Regions from separate parts of the Azospirillum sp. B2RO_4 genome, predicted to be linked through region 2. Evidence: predicted binding sites of a transcription regulator. Region 2 holds the regulator's gene; each other region holds the start of a gene.
The links. Region 2 encodes LexA, which represses DNA repair genes until DNA is damaged. Its sites were predicted from a motif close to ATGTTCTANTTTGGTTC; they were not measured.
Positions count from the first base shown of each region.

Region 1: the regulator LexA is predicted to act here: its motif matches at 3,291-3,307, upstream of recA (recombinase RecA).
Region 3: the regulator LexA is predicted to act here: its motif matches at 957-973, upstream of PWS46_RS12315 (S24 family peptidase).

Region 1 is NZ_CP118485.1:1,549,215-1,554,605, forward strand. It holds gene PWS46_RS07350 (glycosyltransferase family 2 protein) at 1-1,312, shown strand, start outside; gene PWS46_RS07355 (hypothetical protein) at 1,402-1,977, shown strand; gene recA (recombinase RecA) at 2,158-3,237, opposite strand; gene PWS46_RS07365 (ATP-binding protein) at 3,391-5,391, opposite strand, start outside.
Region 2 is NZ_CP118485.1:1,074,080-1,079,470, reverse strand. It holds gene trpC (indole-3-glycerol phosphate synthase TrpC) at 1-474, shown strand, start outside; gene PWS46_RS05030 (GNAT family N-acetyltransferase) at 479-952, shown strand; gene moaC (cyclic pyranopterin monophosphate synthase MoaC) at 949-1,446, shown strand; gene PWS46_RS05020 (molybdopterin molybdotransferase MoeA) at 1,451-2,680, shown strand; gene lexA (transcriptional repressor LexA) at 2,880-3,605, shown strand; gene PWS46_RS05010 (ComEC/Rec2 family competence protein) at 3,753-5,391, opposite strand, start outside.
Region 3 is NZ_CP118485.1:2,568,313-2,573,703, forward strand. It holds gene PWS46_RS12300 (portal protein) at 1-99, opposite strand, end outside; gene PWS46_RS12305 (hypothetical protein) at 78-476, opposite strand; gene PWS46_RS12310 (hypothetical protein) at 473-889, opposite strand; gene PWS46_RS12315 (S24 family peptidase) at 1,051-1,683, shown strand; gene PWS46_RS12320 (hypothetical protein) at 1,786-2,091, shown strand; gene PWS46_RS12325 (branched-chain amino acid aminotransferase) at 2,067-2,915, opposite strand; gene PWS46_RS12330 (hypothetical protein) at 3,146-3,343, shown strand; gene PWS46_RS12335 (succinate dehydrogenase iron-sulfur subunit) at 3,411-4,187, opposite strand; gene sdhA (succinate dehydrogenase flavoprotein subunit) at 4,214-5,391, opposite strand, start outside.

The DNA.
Region 1 (5,391 bases), 480 kb from region 2:
CATGCAGACGCTGGACGCGCTGGCCAATCTTGACTACCCGAATTACGAAGTCCTGCTGCTGGACAACAACACCAAAGACCCGGCGGTCTGGCGTCCGATCGAGGAATACTGCAAGAAGCTGGGACCGAAGTTCCGCTTCTTCCACCTCGACAACTGGCCGGGTTTCAAGGCAGGCGCGCTGAATTTCGGTCTGGCGCAGACCGCCCCCGATGCCGAGCACATCGCCGTCATCGACAGCGACTATCAGGTTCATCCCGACTGGCTGAAGGCCACCATCCCGCACTTCAGCCGGCCGGAGGTCGGCTTCGTCCAGTCGCCGCAGGATTATCGCGAGTGGGAACACGACCTGTTCCAGCGCATGACCAACTGGGAATATGCCGGCTTCTTCCACATCGGCATGATCCAGCGGAACGAGCGCAACGCGATCATCCAGCACGGGACCATGACCATCATCCGCAAGTCGGCCCTGGAAAAGGTCGGCCGCTGGGGCGAGTGGTGCATCACCGAGGACGCCGACCTCGGCCTGCGTCTGTTCGAGCATGGCTATGAGGCCGTCTATATGCCGGAGAGCTACGGCAAGGGACTGGTTCCCGACAGCTTCTCCGCCTACAAGACGCAGCGTTTCCGCTGGGCCTATGGCGCCGTGCAGATCCTGAAGCACCACTGGCGCCAGCTGTCGCCGGGTGCGAAGGAGCTGACCACCGGCCAGAAGTACCATTTCATCACCGGCTGGCTGCCCTGGTTCGCCGATGCCGCCCACATGGTGTTCGGCATCGCCGGCATCATCTGGTCGATCGGGCTGATGGCCTTCCCCAAGTACTTCGAGTTCCCGCCCAATGTCTTCATGATCCCGACGCTCAGCGTCTTCGCCTTCAAGGTCGGCGCGTCGCTCTGGCTCTACGAAGCGCGGGTGAAGTGCGGGTTCTGGGACAAGGTCGGGGCGGCGGTGGCCGGCATGGCGCTGACCCACACGGTCGGCCGCGCCATGTGGCTGGGCATCTTCACCTCCGGCCGGCCCTTCGTCCGCACGCCGAAATGCGAGAACCAGCCGGCGCTGATGCAGGCTTTCCTGATGGCGCGCGAGGAGCTGGTGTTGCTGGTGTCGCTGTGGGGCGCGGCGCTGGCCATCGTCATGGTCTTCGGCCATGAGAACCGCGACGCCTTCATGTGGTCGGGCCTGCTGGTGGTGCAGTCGCTGCCCTATCTGGCCGCCTTCATCACCGCGCTGATCAACGTCTTCCCCACCATCGGCTTCGGCAAGAGCAAGCCGGAAGCCGCCGACGGCGCCGTCGGGGCCGGGGCCGGCGATTGACCCTTGGAAAGCCGGCGCTTTCACATTGACGAAAGCGCCGGCTCTGCCAGACTTGGTCTTTCAGGGGATCATTTCCCGGGAGGCGGCCCATGTCCGGCAATCTCACCTCCGGCCGCGGCATCGGCCCGCCGGAGTTCAGCGTCCGCACCACGGCGGGCGTCGAGCGGAGCGGCAACGCCACCGACCGCAACAGCCGCCGCAACCCCCGCCAGGAACGGCACGACCGTGAGCAGGAACGGCGTGACCACAACCCGCCCAACCCGCAGCGCCGCCGGCTCTATGATCTCCTGTTCGATGAGGTCGATCAGTTCGACGGGCTGGACGAGCGTCAGCGGACCCGGCTGAAGGACAATCTCCGCAGCCATCTGTCGCGGCGCGCTCCTCCCCCTCCGCCCAGCCCCCCCCCGGTCCACCATGACGAAGAGGCACTGGCCGAAGCCCTGCTGAAGGACCCGGCGGCGCCAGTCCCCGTCGATCCCGAACACATCGTCCAGGCCGCCGTCGCCGCCACCCCCGAACTTGACGCGGAAACCGCCCAGCTGGCCGAACAATTGCGTGATTGCCTCGCCCGCAACAGCGACCGCGCCCGCAAGGTGGCGGTCTACCTGCACCTGCTGCTGACGCTGGAAGGGGCCTTCCGGCCGCATATGGTGGTGGATGTGTGAGGGCTGGTTTGGAGAGATGTCGGCTGAAGAATGCCCCCTCCCTAACCTTCCCCCGCCCAGCGGGGGAGGGTTAGGGAGGGGGAGGGTTAGGGAGGGGGCACTCGAAGCCGACACTTTCCCAAATAAAAAACCCCGCCTTCCTTCCGGAAGGCGGGGCTTCTCATTCCACCGACCCTGGCCTCACTCCGGAGTGGAGGCTTCGCCGTCGGCTTCCGGGGTGCCCATCATCGCGTCGGCGACCAGACCGGCGTTGCCGCGGATCTTGGCCTCGATCGCATCGGCCATCTCGGGGTTGTTGCGCAGGTAGGTCTTGGCGTTCTCGCGGCCCTGGCCGATGCGGGTTCCGTCATAGCTGAACCACGCGCCCGACTTGTCGACCACGCCCGCCTGGATGCCGAGGTCGAGCAGTTCGCCGACTTTCGACACGCCCTCGCCGTACATGATGTCGAACTCGACCACGCGGAAGGGCGGAGCCATCTTGTTCTTCACCACCTTGACGCGGGTCTGGTTGCCGACGACGGTGTCGCGGTCCTTGATCGAGCCGATGCGGCGGATGTCAAGACGGACGGAGGCGTAGAACTTCAGCGCGTTGCCGCCCGTCGTCGTCTCCGGGTTGCCGAACATCACGCCGATCTTCAGGCGGATCTGGTTGATGAAGATCACCAGGCAGTTCGACTTGGAGATCGAGCCGGTCAGCTTGCGCAGAGCCTGGCTCATCAAACGGGCGTGCAGGCCGACATGGCTGTCGCCCATCTCGCCTTCCAGTTCGGCGCGCGGAACCAGCGCGGCCACCGAGTCGACCACCAGCACGTCGATGGCGCCGGAGCGCACCAGCGTGTCGGCGATCTCCAGCGCCTGCTCACCGGCATCCGGCTGGGAGATCAGCAGTTCGTCGATGTTGACGCCGAGCTTGCGGGCATAGGACGGATCGAGCGCATGCTCCGCATCGACGAAGGCGCAGGTGCCGCCGGCCTTCTGGGCCTGGGCGATGGCGTGCAGCGCCAGCGTGGTCTTGCCCGAGCTTTCCGGCCCGTAGATTTCGATGATGCGGCCCTTCGGCAGGCCGCCGATGCCCAGCGCGATATCGAGACCAAGGGAGCCGGTGGAAATGACCTCCGTCTCGACCAAGTTCTCACGGGCGCCAAGCTTCATGATCGAGCCCTTGCCGAACGCGCGTTCGATCTGGCTCAGGGCGGCATCGAGCGCCTTCTGCTTGTCCATGGAATCCTTCTCGACCAAACGAAGCTGTGCGGACGACATGCCCGGTACCCCTCTCTTAGAACACACGGTCGGCGCTCTTGCAACGAGGCTGAATGTACTCTCTTCGTTCTCTTTTGCAAGGGCTGATGTTGCCTGTGCGTTCCTATTTTGCAGGACATTTTCGGGGGCATTCTTGCAGGCGATTTTTCGCTCTCACCGTCCGTCGCGGATGACCTCCTTCACCTTGGATGCCAGCTGCTTCAGCGAGAAGGGTTTGGGCAGGAAATGGGCGACTTCGACGCCGTCGATCTCGCCCAGGCGGTCCTCGGCGTAGCCGGAGATGAAGATCACCCGCATCTCCGGGCGCAGCCTGCGGACATGGCGGGCCAGCGTCGGGCCATCCATCTGCGGCATGACCACGTCGGTGATCAGCAGGTCGATGGACGCGCCGTTGGTCTCGATCTGCTGCAGCGCCGCCTCGCCGTTCTTCGCCTCCAGCACCTGATAGCCCTTGTTGCGCAGCGCGCGGGCGGAGAACACCCGTACGGCGTCCTCGTCCTCCACCAGCAGGATGGTGCCGGTGCCGGTCAGGTCGCTGCCGCGCCGCTCGCGCGGTTCGGCGGTGTCGACCGGGCGCAGTTCGCCCTGGTGGTGCGGCAGCAGGATGGTGAAGGTCGTCCCCTCCCCCACCGCCGAATCGACCAGCACGAAGCCGCCGGTCTGCCGGACGATGCCGTACACCGTCGACAGGCCGAGCCCGGTGCCCGACCCGACCTCCTTGGTGGTGTAGAAGGGCTCGAAGATGCGCTGCAGATTCTCCCGCGCGATGCCGCAGCCGGTGTCGATCACCTCGATGGAGACATAGCTGCCGGACGGGATCGTCTCATGCTCCCGCCGTTCCGGCTGGCTGACGACGTAGTTGGTGGTGTTGATGGTCAGCTTGCCGCCGCCGGCCATGGCGTCGCGGGCATTGACCACCAGATTGATGATGACCTGCTCCAGCTGGTTCTGGTCGACCTTGACCAGCCCCAGGTCGCGGCCGTGGATCATCTTCAGTTCGATGTTCTCGCCGATCAGCCGGCGCAGCAGGTTCGCCAGCTCCGCCAGCACGTCGGTCACGTTGATGACGCGCGGCTGCAGGGTCTGCTGGCGCGAGAAGGCCAGCAGCTGCCGCACGAGGTTGGCGGCGCGGTTGGCGTTCTGCTTGATCTGCATGATGTCGCTGAAGGACTGGTCGCCCGGCTTGTGCCGCAGAAGCAGCAGGTCGCAGAAGCCGATCATCGCCGTCAGCAGGTTGTTGAAGTCGTGTGCCACGCCGCCGGCCAACTGGCCGACCGCCTGCATCTTCTGCGACTGGGCGAACTGGGCCTCCAGGCTCTTGCGCTCGGTCATGTCGATGAAGTGCAGAATCAGGCCCACTCCGTCGGCCCGACTGCCATCCGCCTTGCCGCCATCCGCACGGCCATCGGTGCGCACCGGGTTGGCAAGGCGCCGGGCATAGAGCTGGGCGGTCAGTTCCCGCCCGCCGGACAGCCGTACCTCCAGCGGATGGGCCGGATCGGCGCCGCCCTGCACCGATTTCAATCTTGCGGTCACCGTCTCGCGCTCCGCCGGGACGATCAGGTCGGCCATCGGGCGGTTGATGACGCTGCCCGCCTCGCTGCCGATCAGTGCCAGGAAGGCCTCGTTGCATTCGGTCAACTGGCCGGTCTCGTCGACCAGGGCGATGCCGATCGGCGCGTCTTCGAAGAAGCGCTGGAACCGCTGTTCGGACTGGCGCAGGGCCTCCTGCCATTCCCGTTCCGGCGACAGGTCGCGCACGACCGACCGGGTGTGAATGGTGCCGTCGTCGGCCCGCACCACGCTCTGCGCAACCGCGACCTGGAAACGCCGGCCGCGCAGCCCCACCATGGTCAGTTCGCCGCGCTGTTCGCCGCCGCCGTGATCGAACAGGTCGTAGGGGGCCGCGGAGACCGGGGGCACCGCCAGGATGCCGTGCAGCCGCGATTCGCCGTCGGTCAGGTCGCCGGGCGCAGCCTCCAGCCACTGGGCCAGCGTGGCGTTGACGAACAGGAATTGGCCGTTCTGATCGACCGAGAAGAAGCCGACCGGCGCATGCTCCATGAAGTCGGCCAGCTTGGCCTGCTCACGCAGCATGACATGCTCAAGCTCCCACCGGGCGGTGATGTCCTCGATCCGCCAATGGACGGAACC
Region 2 (5,391 bases):
GTCGCCGCCCGCGCCGCGGTCGATCTGCCGGTGCTGCGCAAGGACTTCATGGTCGATCCCTATCAGATCGTGGAGGCCCGCGCGCTGGGCGCCGACTGCATCCTCATCATCATGGCCTCGCTGTCCGACGCCCAGGCGGCGGAGATCGAGGATGCCGCCATTGCGCAGGGCCTGGACGTGCTGGTCGAGGTTCATGACCGCGCCGAGTTGGACCGCGCGCTGCTGCTGAAGACGCCGCTGTTGGGCGTCAACAACCGCAACCTCAAGACTCTCGCCGTCGACATCGCGACGACGGAGGAACTGGCGGCCGACGTCCCGGCCGACCGCATGCTGGTGGCGGAAAGCGGGCTCTACACCCCCGCCGATCTGGCCCGCATGGCGAAGGTCGGGGCGCGCTGCTTCCTGGTCGGCGAATCGCTGATGCGGCAGGCAGACGTGACCGCCGCCACCCGCGCCCTGCTGGCGCCGGTGTGACGCCATGCCGGACATCGCCATAGCCGCGGAAAGCCCGCGCCAGGATGCGGTGATCTCGCTGGTGGCGGCGCTCGACCGCTATCTGCTGGACCTATATCCGGCGGACACCTGCCATTTGCTGGACATCGACTCCCTGGAGGCGCCGGACGTCCGCTTCTTCGTCGCCCGCAAGGACGGCGTTCCGGTCGGCTGCGCCGCACTCCGCGTCGATCCGGCCGGCTATGGCGAGGTCAAGCGCATGTATGTCGATCCCGACGCACGCGGCCATCGGATCGGCGACCGGCTGCTGGCGCGGCTGGAGGAACAGGCGCGGGCGGAGGCGCTGACAGCCCTCCTGCTCGAATCCGGCATCCACCAGCACGAGGCGCTGGCGCTCTACCGCAAGGCCGGCTTCACCGACCGCGGCCCCTACGCCTGCTATACGGAAAACGGCGTCAGCGTCTTCATGGAAAAACCGCTTCTGGAGACCGTGCGATGACCGGCTTCACCCATTTCGACGCCGAGGGCAAGGCGGTGATGGTCGACGTCTCCGACAAGGCGGAGACCGAACGCACCGCCACCGCCGCCGCCACCGTGCTGATGCAGCCGGAAACCCTGGCGCTGATCATGCAGGGCGGGGTGAAGAAGGGCGACGTTCTGTCGGTCGCCCGGCTGTCCGGCATCATGGGAGCCAAGCGCACGCCGGACCTGATCCCGCTGTGCCATCCGCTGATGCTGACCTCGGTCAAGGTCGACCTCTCCTGCGATCCCGCCCGCAACGCGGTGGACGTAACCGCCACCTGCAAGCTGAAGGGCCAGACCGGCGTGGAGATGGAGGCGCTGACCGCCGTCACCGTCGCGGCGCTGACCGTCTACGACATGTGCAAGGCGGTGGACCGCGGCATGACCATCACCGACGTCCGCCTGCTGCACAAGGCCGGCGGCAAGAGCGGGGAATGGGGTGCGTCCACCGCCCCATCCTCAGGAGCATAACCCGATGATCTCCGTCGCCGAGGCGCGCGCCCGCATCCTGTCGGCCTTCGCTCCTCTGCCGGCGGAGACCGTCGCCCTGCCCGACGCGCTCGGCCGCGTGCTGGCCGAACCGGTAACCGCCCGGCTGACCCAGCCGCCCTTCCACGCCGCCGCCATGGACGGCTGGGCAGTGCGCGCCGCCGACATCGCGGCCGCGACCGCCGAGGCACCCGTCCCCCTGCACCGCATCGGCGAATCCTCCGCCGGCCATGCGTTCGGCGGCAGCGTCGGCCCCGGTGAGGCGGTGCGTATCTTCACCGGCGCGCCCCTGCCGGACGGCGCCGATGCCGTGGTGATGCAGGAGGATTGCAGCGCCGACGACGACACCGTCCAAGTCGGCCGCGCCGTTTTCGCCGGCCGCTTCGTCCGGCAGGCCGGCTTCGACTTCACGTTGGGGCAGGAGCTTCTGCCGAAGGGCCGGCGCCTGACCGCGCGCGACATCGCGTTGGCCGCCGGCGGCAATGTGCCCTGGCTCTCGGTCCATCGCCGTCCGCGGATCGCCATCCTCGCCACCGGCGACGAGATCGCTCTGCCCGGCGACCCGCTGGGGCCGAGCCAGATCGTCAGCACCAACGCCCTCGGCCTCTGCGCCCTGGTGACCGCCCAGGGCGGTCTCGCCCACAATCTCGGCGTTGCGAAAGATACACCGGAGAGTGTGGCGGCCCTGGCGAAAGGCGCCGCCGGCTGCGACCTGCTGGTCACCACCGGCGGTGCCGCCCATGGCGACTACGATTTCGTGCGCGACGTGCTGGCCGAACGCGGCGTGGCGCTTGAGGTGCAGACCGTGGCGATGCGGCCGGGCAAGGCGCTGATGTTCGGCCGGGCCGGATCGGTGCCGCTGCTGGGCCTGCCCGGCAATCCGGTGTCCACCGGCGTCACCGGCGTCCTGTTCCTGCGCCCGATCCTGCGCCTGCTGCAGGGCCTGCCGCCCGAGGACGACCGTCCGCCGCTGCGCGCCCGCCTGACCACAGCACTGAAGGCCAACGACCGGCGCGAGGAATATCTGCGCGCCACGCTCGCGGCCGGCCCCGACGGCGTTCTGACCGTCACGCCCTTCGCCCGGCAGGACAGCGCCATCACCACGCTCTACGCCCAGGCCGACTGCCTGATCCCCCGCCCGCCCAACGCCGATCCGGAACCGGCCGGCGCCATGGTGACCGTGCTTTCTTTGACCGATGGAGCGCTCAGCATCTAGACTTGGCGACAGGGCCCCGAAGGCGGATTGAACAGTTGAACAGCACCCCGAAAACTGTTCCATGCTGTTCCAAATGTTCCATTCAAGTTCTAAAAGAAGCCGACGGAGGGCTTGACGCGCGGCAGGAACCAAACTAGAACATGGAGGCAACGTTTGGTTTTTGTTCCATCTTCAGTCTGGCGACGGCCGGGAGGCATCAATGCTCACGCGCAAGCAGCACGAATTGCTGCTGTTCATCCACGAACGGCTCGGCCAGGGCGGTGTCTCGCCGTCGTTCGACGAGATGAAGGACGCCCTGGGGCTGAAGTCCAAGTCGGGCATCCATCGCCTCATCACCGGACTTGAGGAACGCGGCTTCATCCGCCGCCTGCCGCACCGCGCCCGTGCGCTGGAGGTTCTCCGCCTGCCCGAGGGCCTTGACGCCGCCCGCGGCCGCACCGCAGCGCCCAAGCCGAAGTTCCAGCCGAACGTCATCAAGGGCGATTTCGCCTTCGCCGGCCGCGACACCACGCCTTCCGCCGCGACGCCCGCCGCCGCCAACGAGACCGTTCAGCTTCCGCTCTACGGCCGCATCGCCGCCGGCACGCCGATCGAGGCCCTGCGCGACAACAGCGCCTTCGTCGACATCCCCGCCTCGATGCTGACCGCCGGCGACCATTACGCGCTGGAGGTTTCCGGCGACTCGATGATCGAGGCCGGCATTCTCGACCACGACACCATCATCATCCAGCGCTGCGACGCGGCGGAGAACGGCACCATCGTCGTCGCCCTGGTCGATGAGGGCGAGGTGACGCTGAAGCGCCTGCGCCGCAAGGGCAACACGGTGGCTCTGGAACCCGCCAACGCCGCCTACGAAACCCGCATCTTCGGCGCCGACCGCGTCCGCGTGCAGGGCAAGCTGGTCGGACTCGTCCGCAAGTACTGAGTCCTTGTTGACCCCTCCCCAACCCTCCCCCACCTTCGGTGGGAGAGGGAGTGAGCGGCAGAGCAGCGGAGTTCCCTCTCCCGCGATCGGACCGGCCTTTGGCCGGCCGAGTGCGGGGGAGGGATAGGGAGGGGGCAACAGCATCTCTCACCTCCCCCCTGTCCAGGGCCGATCGCCCCTAAGCCCCCGCACCGTCTCCACCCGGACACCCCCGGCCGTCACCGTCAGCGTATGCGCCCCTTCATGCCGCAACGCCCAGCGGTCGACCACCAATCCGGCCCAGCACCCCCGCGCCACCGCCGCCGTCACCACCGCATCCACCGCTCCGCAGTCCTCGTCCAGCGCGTCCGGCAGCCGCGGCAGGGCCACTGTCCTCCCCCGCACTTGGTACAAACACCCCAGTGCATCGCAACTGAGCGACCGCTCTCCCTCGCTCCATCCCCCAGCCGCCGGCCAGGGGTCCGCCGCCGTCCGCTCCCCATCCCGCTCCCGCCAGGTTCCGGTCACCCGTCCGCCACTCTTCACCGAGGCACTGAGCCGCCCATCCGGCAGCCTCACCGCCGCGACGGCGCCATCCCCGGACACCAGCACGTCGGGCCGCTCCACCAGCATCGGCGAGATCAACCCCGCCAGGATCGGCAGCATTCCCAGCCACCGCCAACGCTGCGTCCAAATGCTCAGCCAGAGCCCGCCCGCCACCAGCGCCGCGAATCCCTCCATCGGCATCGCCGGCACCGTCAGCGATGCCCAAGGCAGCCGGCCGAAGAACTCCGCGGTCCAGATCACCGCGCGGTCGCCCCAATTCATGGCGATCAGCGCCGGTGCCTCCAGCCCGAACGGCAGCAGCGCGTAGGCGATCAGGCTCCACGGCATGACCCAGAAGGAGGTGATCGGAATCGCGATCAGATTCGACAGCACTCCATAAAAAGCGATCTGCTGAAAGTGGAAGAGCGAGAAGGGTAAGGTCGCCAGCGTCGCCACCACGCTGGTCAGCAGGATCCCGCCGACATAGAACACCCCGCGCCCAAACCATCCCGCGTCGCGCCGCCATTCCGCCAGCCTGACGCTGCCGCGCTCGAACGCCGCGATCAGCGCCACCACCGCCGCGAACGACATCTGGAAGCTCGGCCCCAGCATTCCCTCCGGGTCCATGGCGATGGTGACCAGCCCGGCGAAGGCGACCAGCCGCATGCTCAGCGGATGGCGGTCCAGCATGATCGCTCCCATCACCATCCCGGTCATCAGCACCGACCGCACCGTCGGCAGCGGCGCCCCGACCAGCAGGGTGTAGGCAAGCGCCGACAGAATGCCGAACAGCGCCGCGATCTTCTTGATCGGCCACCGCAGCGCGATATAGGGCACCGCCGCCAGCAGCGCCCGCACCACATAGAACAGGATGCCCGCCGCGATGCCGACATGCAGTCCGGAGATCGACAGCAGATGCGCCAGCCCGCTGTTGCGGAAGTCGTCCAGCGTCGCCTCGGGAATGCCGAACTCCTCCCCGTTCAGCAGCGCGGTGGTGACGCTCGCCTCCACCGGGTCGCCGATCGCCGCCGCAACCCGCTCGGCGATGGCTCCCCGCGCCCGCTCGAAGGCGATGGACACCGTGCTCCATCCCGTGACCGGCGGCGCCTCCACCTGCTCCACCGCCCCCGTGGCGAATCCGGTCCCGCCCAGCCCCATGAACCAGGCCCGCCGCTGGAAGTCGAAGGCGCCGGGTTCGGCCGGAGCTTGCGGCGGCAGCAGCGTCGCCCGCAGACGAACCACCGATCCCGGAGCGGGCGCG
Region 3 (5,391 bases), 1.4 Mb from region 2:
CCGTTCGCGGGCGGCACGGTAGCGCTCCAGCAGGGTTTCGGGCTCCGACAGGTCCTTGCTTCGGCGGGCGGGCGGTTTCACGGCTGCGGAAGCGGGCATTCGCGGGTTCCTCCGGTCAGGTGGCGGTGCAGTTGCCAGGGGGTCAGCACCCGGCGGGCGCGCAGGCCGATCAGGCGCTTGACCGCCTCGACGCAGGTGAAGGGTCCCCAGGGGGCGGAGCCGGTCGGGCGGCGCAGCGGGGCGGCGTCCACCGTCAGCCCCTGGGCGCGGTACCAGCCCGGCAGGTCGAATTCGGCCGGCAGGTCCAGCACCGCCACGTCGGTGAAGCCGGCCAGCGGATCGACCGCCACCCAGCGCCGCCCGTCGGTCAGCAGCGCCAGGCAATGGCGAAAGCCGGGTTTCAGCAGCCGCAGCCACCACAGCGGCGCCTCTCCGCGATAGACCACCCAGGCGCCCGTCCAGGGAGTGGCGGTCATTGCCCAATGCCCCGGACGATGCCCTTTTCGCGCAGGGCGGGGGCGATGGCGGCGAAGGCCTCGGTCCACAGGGAATGGGCGCGCTGTTCGCGGAAGCGATCCGGCTCCGGCGCACTCTGGCGGCGGCCGTAATGGACCAGCACATGCAGATGGTCGCGCATCAGCTTGCGCATCCGGTACAGCCGATCGACCACGCGCAGCACGTCCTGCGGCTCGCAGGGCCGCGCCACCTGCCCGCAGCCGGCGACCACCCGCGCCCCGGCCGCCTTGGCGTCATGCGCCTGCACCGCCCAGAACCACGCCTCCTCCGCGTCGGCAAAGGGTTCGCCATCGACACTGTAAGGCTCCGCCTTCAAGGGCACGACCTGGGACAGGCGGGCGGCGGGCAAAGCGGGGGCGGCCGGACTCAGCATGCTGGTCTCCTTGCGGCTTCGAATTTTTGGAAGAGCGGGGGCCGGGCCTTGGGTGTGGCCGCACCGTCTGTTTGCGTTATGTTCCGCCCAACGCACGCGGTCAATGGTTTTATGAAAAAGTTCCTAGGGACGCTGTCGCGGCTTTATGAGATTATCGTCCCATGCTGAAACACACGGACATCTGGCGGGCCATCGACCGTCTCGCGGCGCAGCACGGGCTCTCCGCCTCCGGGCTGGCGCGGCGCGCCGGACTGGACCCGACCACCTTCAACAAGAGCAAGCGCACGACCAACGACGGCAAGCTGCGCTGGCCCTCGACGGAAAGCATCTCCAAGGTGCTGGACGCCACCGGCGCGTCGCTGTCGGAATTCGTGTCGCTGGTCGGCGACGGCGCCGGCACCGCCCCGCTGCAGCGGGTTCCGGTGATCGGCTATGCCCAGGCCGGGTCGGCCGGTTACTTCGACGACGCCGGCTTCCCCGCCGGCAGCGGCTGGGACGAACTGCTGTTCCCCAGCCTGGGCGACCCCCACGCCTATGCGCTGGAGATTTCGGGCGACAGCATGGAGCCGGTCTATCGCGACGGCGACACCATCATCGTCTCCCCCGCCGCGCAGATCCGCCGCAACGACCGCGTCGTCGTCCGCACCAAGGGTGGTGAGGTCATGGCCAAGCAGTTGATCCGCGAGACGGCGACCAAGATCGAATTGCTGTCGATCAACCGCGCCCACCCCGACCGCAGCATCCCGCTGTCGGATGTCGCCTGGATGGCGCGGATCATCTGGGCGAGCCAGTGAGAAGAAGGGATTGGAGAGGGGGAAAATGCCTCTTATCCCCCGAACTTTTCCTAGGAAAATTTCCCTTTACTGCTTGCCCCGGCAAGCGCTACCGTCCATTCCATGGACCGAGCCGCCCACCTGGACAGCCTTCACCGCGCCCATGACGGCCAGCCCCCGAAGCCCGAGCTTCGCACCGCCCTGCTTGGCGGCGCGACCCGTGCCACTGCCCTCAAACGATCCTCAAAACTCGATCTGCACAGCACGCTCGCGGCCGAAGCGCGCCTCGCCGCGGCCCGTCGTCGCGGCGCACTGAGCGCGACCGCCTGCCGGACCGATGCGTGGCTGGCCCGCTTGGCCGCCACGCTGGCCCATCACCGCCGGTCGGCGGTGGCGCTGCTCGATCAGCGGAAGGCGTATTCCCAATAGAGCGCCCGCGCCCGCTGGAAGATCGGGCCCGCGGCGAGGCTGCGATCCTCAACCTTGGTCACCGGCACGCATTTGGCGTGGTTGCCGGTGGAGAAGACCTCGTCGGCCTCCAGCACATCCCGCGGGGTCAGGGTGCATTCCTCCACCGTCACGCCATCGTTGCGCAGCAGGGCGATGATGCGCTGGCGGGTGATGCCGTTCAGGAAGCAGCCGTTCGGTACCGGGGTGCGCACGACGCCATCCTTGGCGATGAAGATGTTGGAGGTTGCGAACTCCGCCACATTGCCGATGGCGTCCAACATGATGGCGTTCTGGAAGCCGCGCTTGCGCGCCTCGGTCAGCGCCATGCCGGCGTTGGGATAGAGGCAGGCGGCCTTGGCCTCGGTCGGCGCCATGGTCGGGATCGGGCGGCGGCGGGTGGAGATGCAGGCGGCGAAGCCGGTCGGCTGCGGCAGCGGGTCCTCGTAGATCGACAGGACGAAGCGCGTGCTCTCCGGCGCCGGGGCAACGAAGCCGTCATCGGCGTAGAACATCGGGCGGATATACAGCTCCGCTTCCTTGGGGAAGCGGCGGATGCCGTCCCAGCACAGCTCCTCGATCTCGCCGGCGGTGACCATCGGCTCCAGCCCCATCACCTGGGCGGAGCGGATGGCGCGGGCGCAATGCAGGTCGAGGTCGGGGGCCACGCCCTGGAAGGCGCGCGCGCCGTCGAACACCGTCGAAGAGAGCCACAGCGTGTGGGACAGCGGTCCGACGATGGGCGGATTGCCCTCCATCCACTCGCCCTGGATCCAGCTCCACGCCTGGCCTGCCATGCCGCCCATGATTGGTCCTTCCCTAGAAAGAAAATGTGTCCATTCGCTGGGCGCCGCCGGCCGGCACCGCCCATTCGTGGTTCGTCGTCGTTGGTGATCTCCCGACGAGCATACCCCCTCGCCGCCGCCGGTCAACCGGTCCGCATGCAATCGTCCCGTGCGATGGAGCGGATTGCGGACTCGGCCGTTGATACAGGGGAGCGCACGACCGCAAACGATCAACAGAGGGGAAGCATTCCATGCCGATCAACGCCCACGGCCTCAGCGCCGCCCCGCCCAACCCTTTCCCCGGCCCGCACGAGGATGTCCCGGTCGTCGACCTGCCGGGAACCGACAACCCCGACCTGCCCGATCCCGGCGGTCCCGGCACCACCGACAGCCCGGCCCCCGGCAACGACCTGCCGCCGTCGCGGCCGACCGATCCGGACTTCGTCTGACCCCGCAGAAACGAAAAAGGCGCCCCCGGAGGGGCGCCTTTCTACGTTTCGCGAATGCTCTCCGCGATCAGCGGCGCACGACCATCAGCTTCTTGATCTCGGCGATGGCCTTGGCGGGGTTCAGACCCTTCGGGCACGCCTTGGTGCAGTTCATGATGGTGTGGCAGCGATAGAGGCGGAACGGGTCCTCGAGGTTGTCGAGGCGCTCGCCCGTCATCTCGTCGCGGCTGTCGGCGATCCAGCGATAGGCCTGGAGCAGGATCGACGGGCCGAGGTAGCGGTCGCCGTTCCACCAGTAGCTGGGGCAGGAGGTCGAGCAGCAGAAGCACAGGATGCACTCGTAGAGGCCGTCCAGCTTGGCGCGGTCCTCCGGCGACTGCAGGCGCTCGCGGCTCGGGGCCGGCGACTGGGTCTGCAGCCACGGCTTGATCGAGGCGAGCTGGGCATAGATGTGCTTCAGATCGGGAACCAGATCCTTCACCACCGGCATGTGCGGCAGCGGGTAGATCTTGACGTCGCCCGGAACCTCGTCGATCGCCTTCAGGCAGGCCAGCGTGTTCGTGCCGTCGATGTTCATCGCGCACGACCCGCAGATGCCCTCGCGGCAGGACCGGCGGAAGGTCAGGGTGCTGTCGACCTGGTTCTTGATGTAGATGATCGCGTCGAGGATCATCGGCCCGAACTTGTCGAGGTCGACCACATAAGAGTCGACGCGCGGGTTCTGGCCGTCCTCCGGGTTCCAGCGGTAGATCTTGAAGGTCTTGGCCCGCTTGGCGCCGTTCGCGACGTTGACGGTCTTGCCGACGCCGACCTTGGAGTTGGCTGGCAGGTTGAATTCAACCATGGCTGATTTCCTTTATCCGGCGGGCCTTAGTACACGCGGGCCTTGGGCGGGAAGACCTCGACCTCGTCGGTCAGGGTGTACATATGGACCGGGCGGTAATCGATCTTCGTCTCGCCGTTGTCCGCGACCCAGATGACGGTGTGCTTCATCCAGCTTTCGTCGTCGCGGTTCGGATAGTCCTCGCGGGCATGGGCGCCACGGCTTTCCGGACGGTTCTGGGCGGAATGCAGGGTGGCGACCGCCTGACCCAGCAGGTTGTCCAGTTCCAGCGCCTCGACCAGATCGGAGTTCCAGACCAGCGTACGGTCGGAGATCGCCATCTCGCCCTTCTTGGCATAGACGGCGTCGATCTTCTTCACGCCCTCGTCCAGGACCTCGCCGGTGCGGAAGACGGCGCAGTTGTTCTGCATCGTCCGCTGCATCTCCAGACGCAGGTCGGCCGACTTGATCGTGCCCTTGGCGTTGCGGATGCGGTCGAACCGCTCCAGCGCCTTGTCGCAGCTGTCGGCCTTGACCGAGGTGGCCTTGCCCGGCTTGACGACCTCGGCGGCGCGGATGGCGGCCGCGCGGCCGAACACCACCAGATCGAGCAGCGAGTTGGAGCCCAGGCGGTTGGCGCCGTGGACCGACACGCAGGCGGCCTCGCCGATCGCCATCAGGCCCGGCACCACCTGATCGGGGTTCTCCGCCGTCGGCGACAGAACCTCGCAGTGAACGTTGGTCGGGATGCCGCCCATGTTGTAGTGGACGGTCGGCAGAACCGGGATCGGCTCCTTGGTCACGTCCACGCCGGCGAAGATCTTGGCCGTCTCGGCGATGCCGGGCAGGCGCTGGTGGATGATCTCCGGCGGCAGGTGCTCGAGGTGGAGGTGGATGTGGTCCTTGTGCTCACCCACGCCGCGGCCTTCGCGGATCTCGATGGTCATCGAGCGGGACACGACGTCGCGCGACGCCAGATCCTTGGCCGACGGGGCATAGCGCTCCATGAAGCGCTCGCCGTTGGAGTTGGTCAGGTATCCGCCCTCGCCGCGCACGCCCTCGGTGATGAGGCAGCCGGAGCCGTAGATGCCGGTCGGGTGGAACTGCACGAACTCCATGTCCTGCAGGGGCAGGCCGGCGCGCAGGATCATGCCGCCGCCGTCGCCGGTGCAGGTGTGGGCCGAGGTCGCCGAGAAGTAGGCGCGGCCGTAGCCGCCGGTCGCCA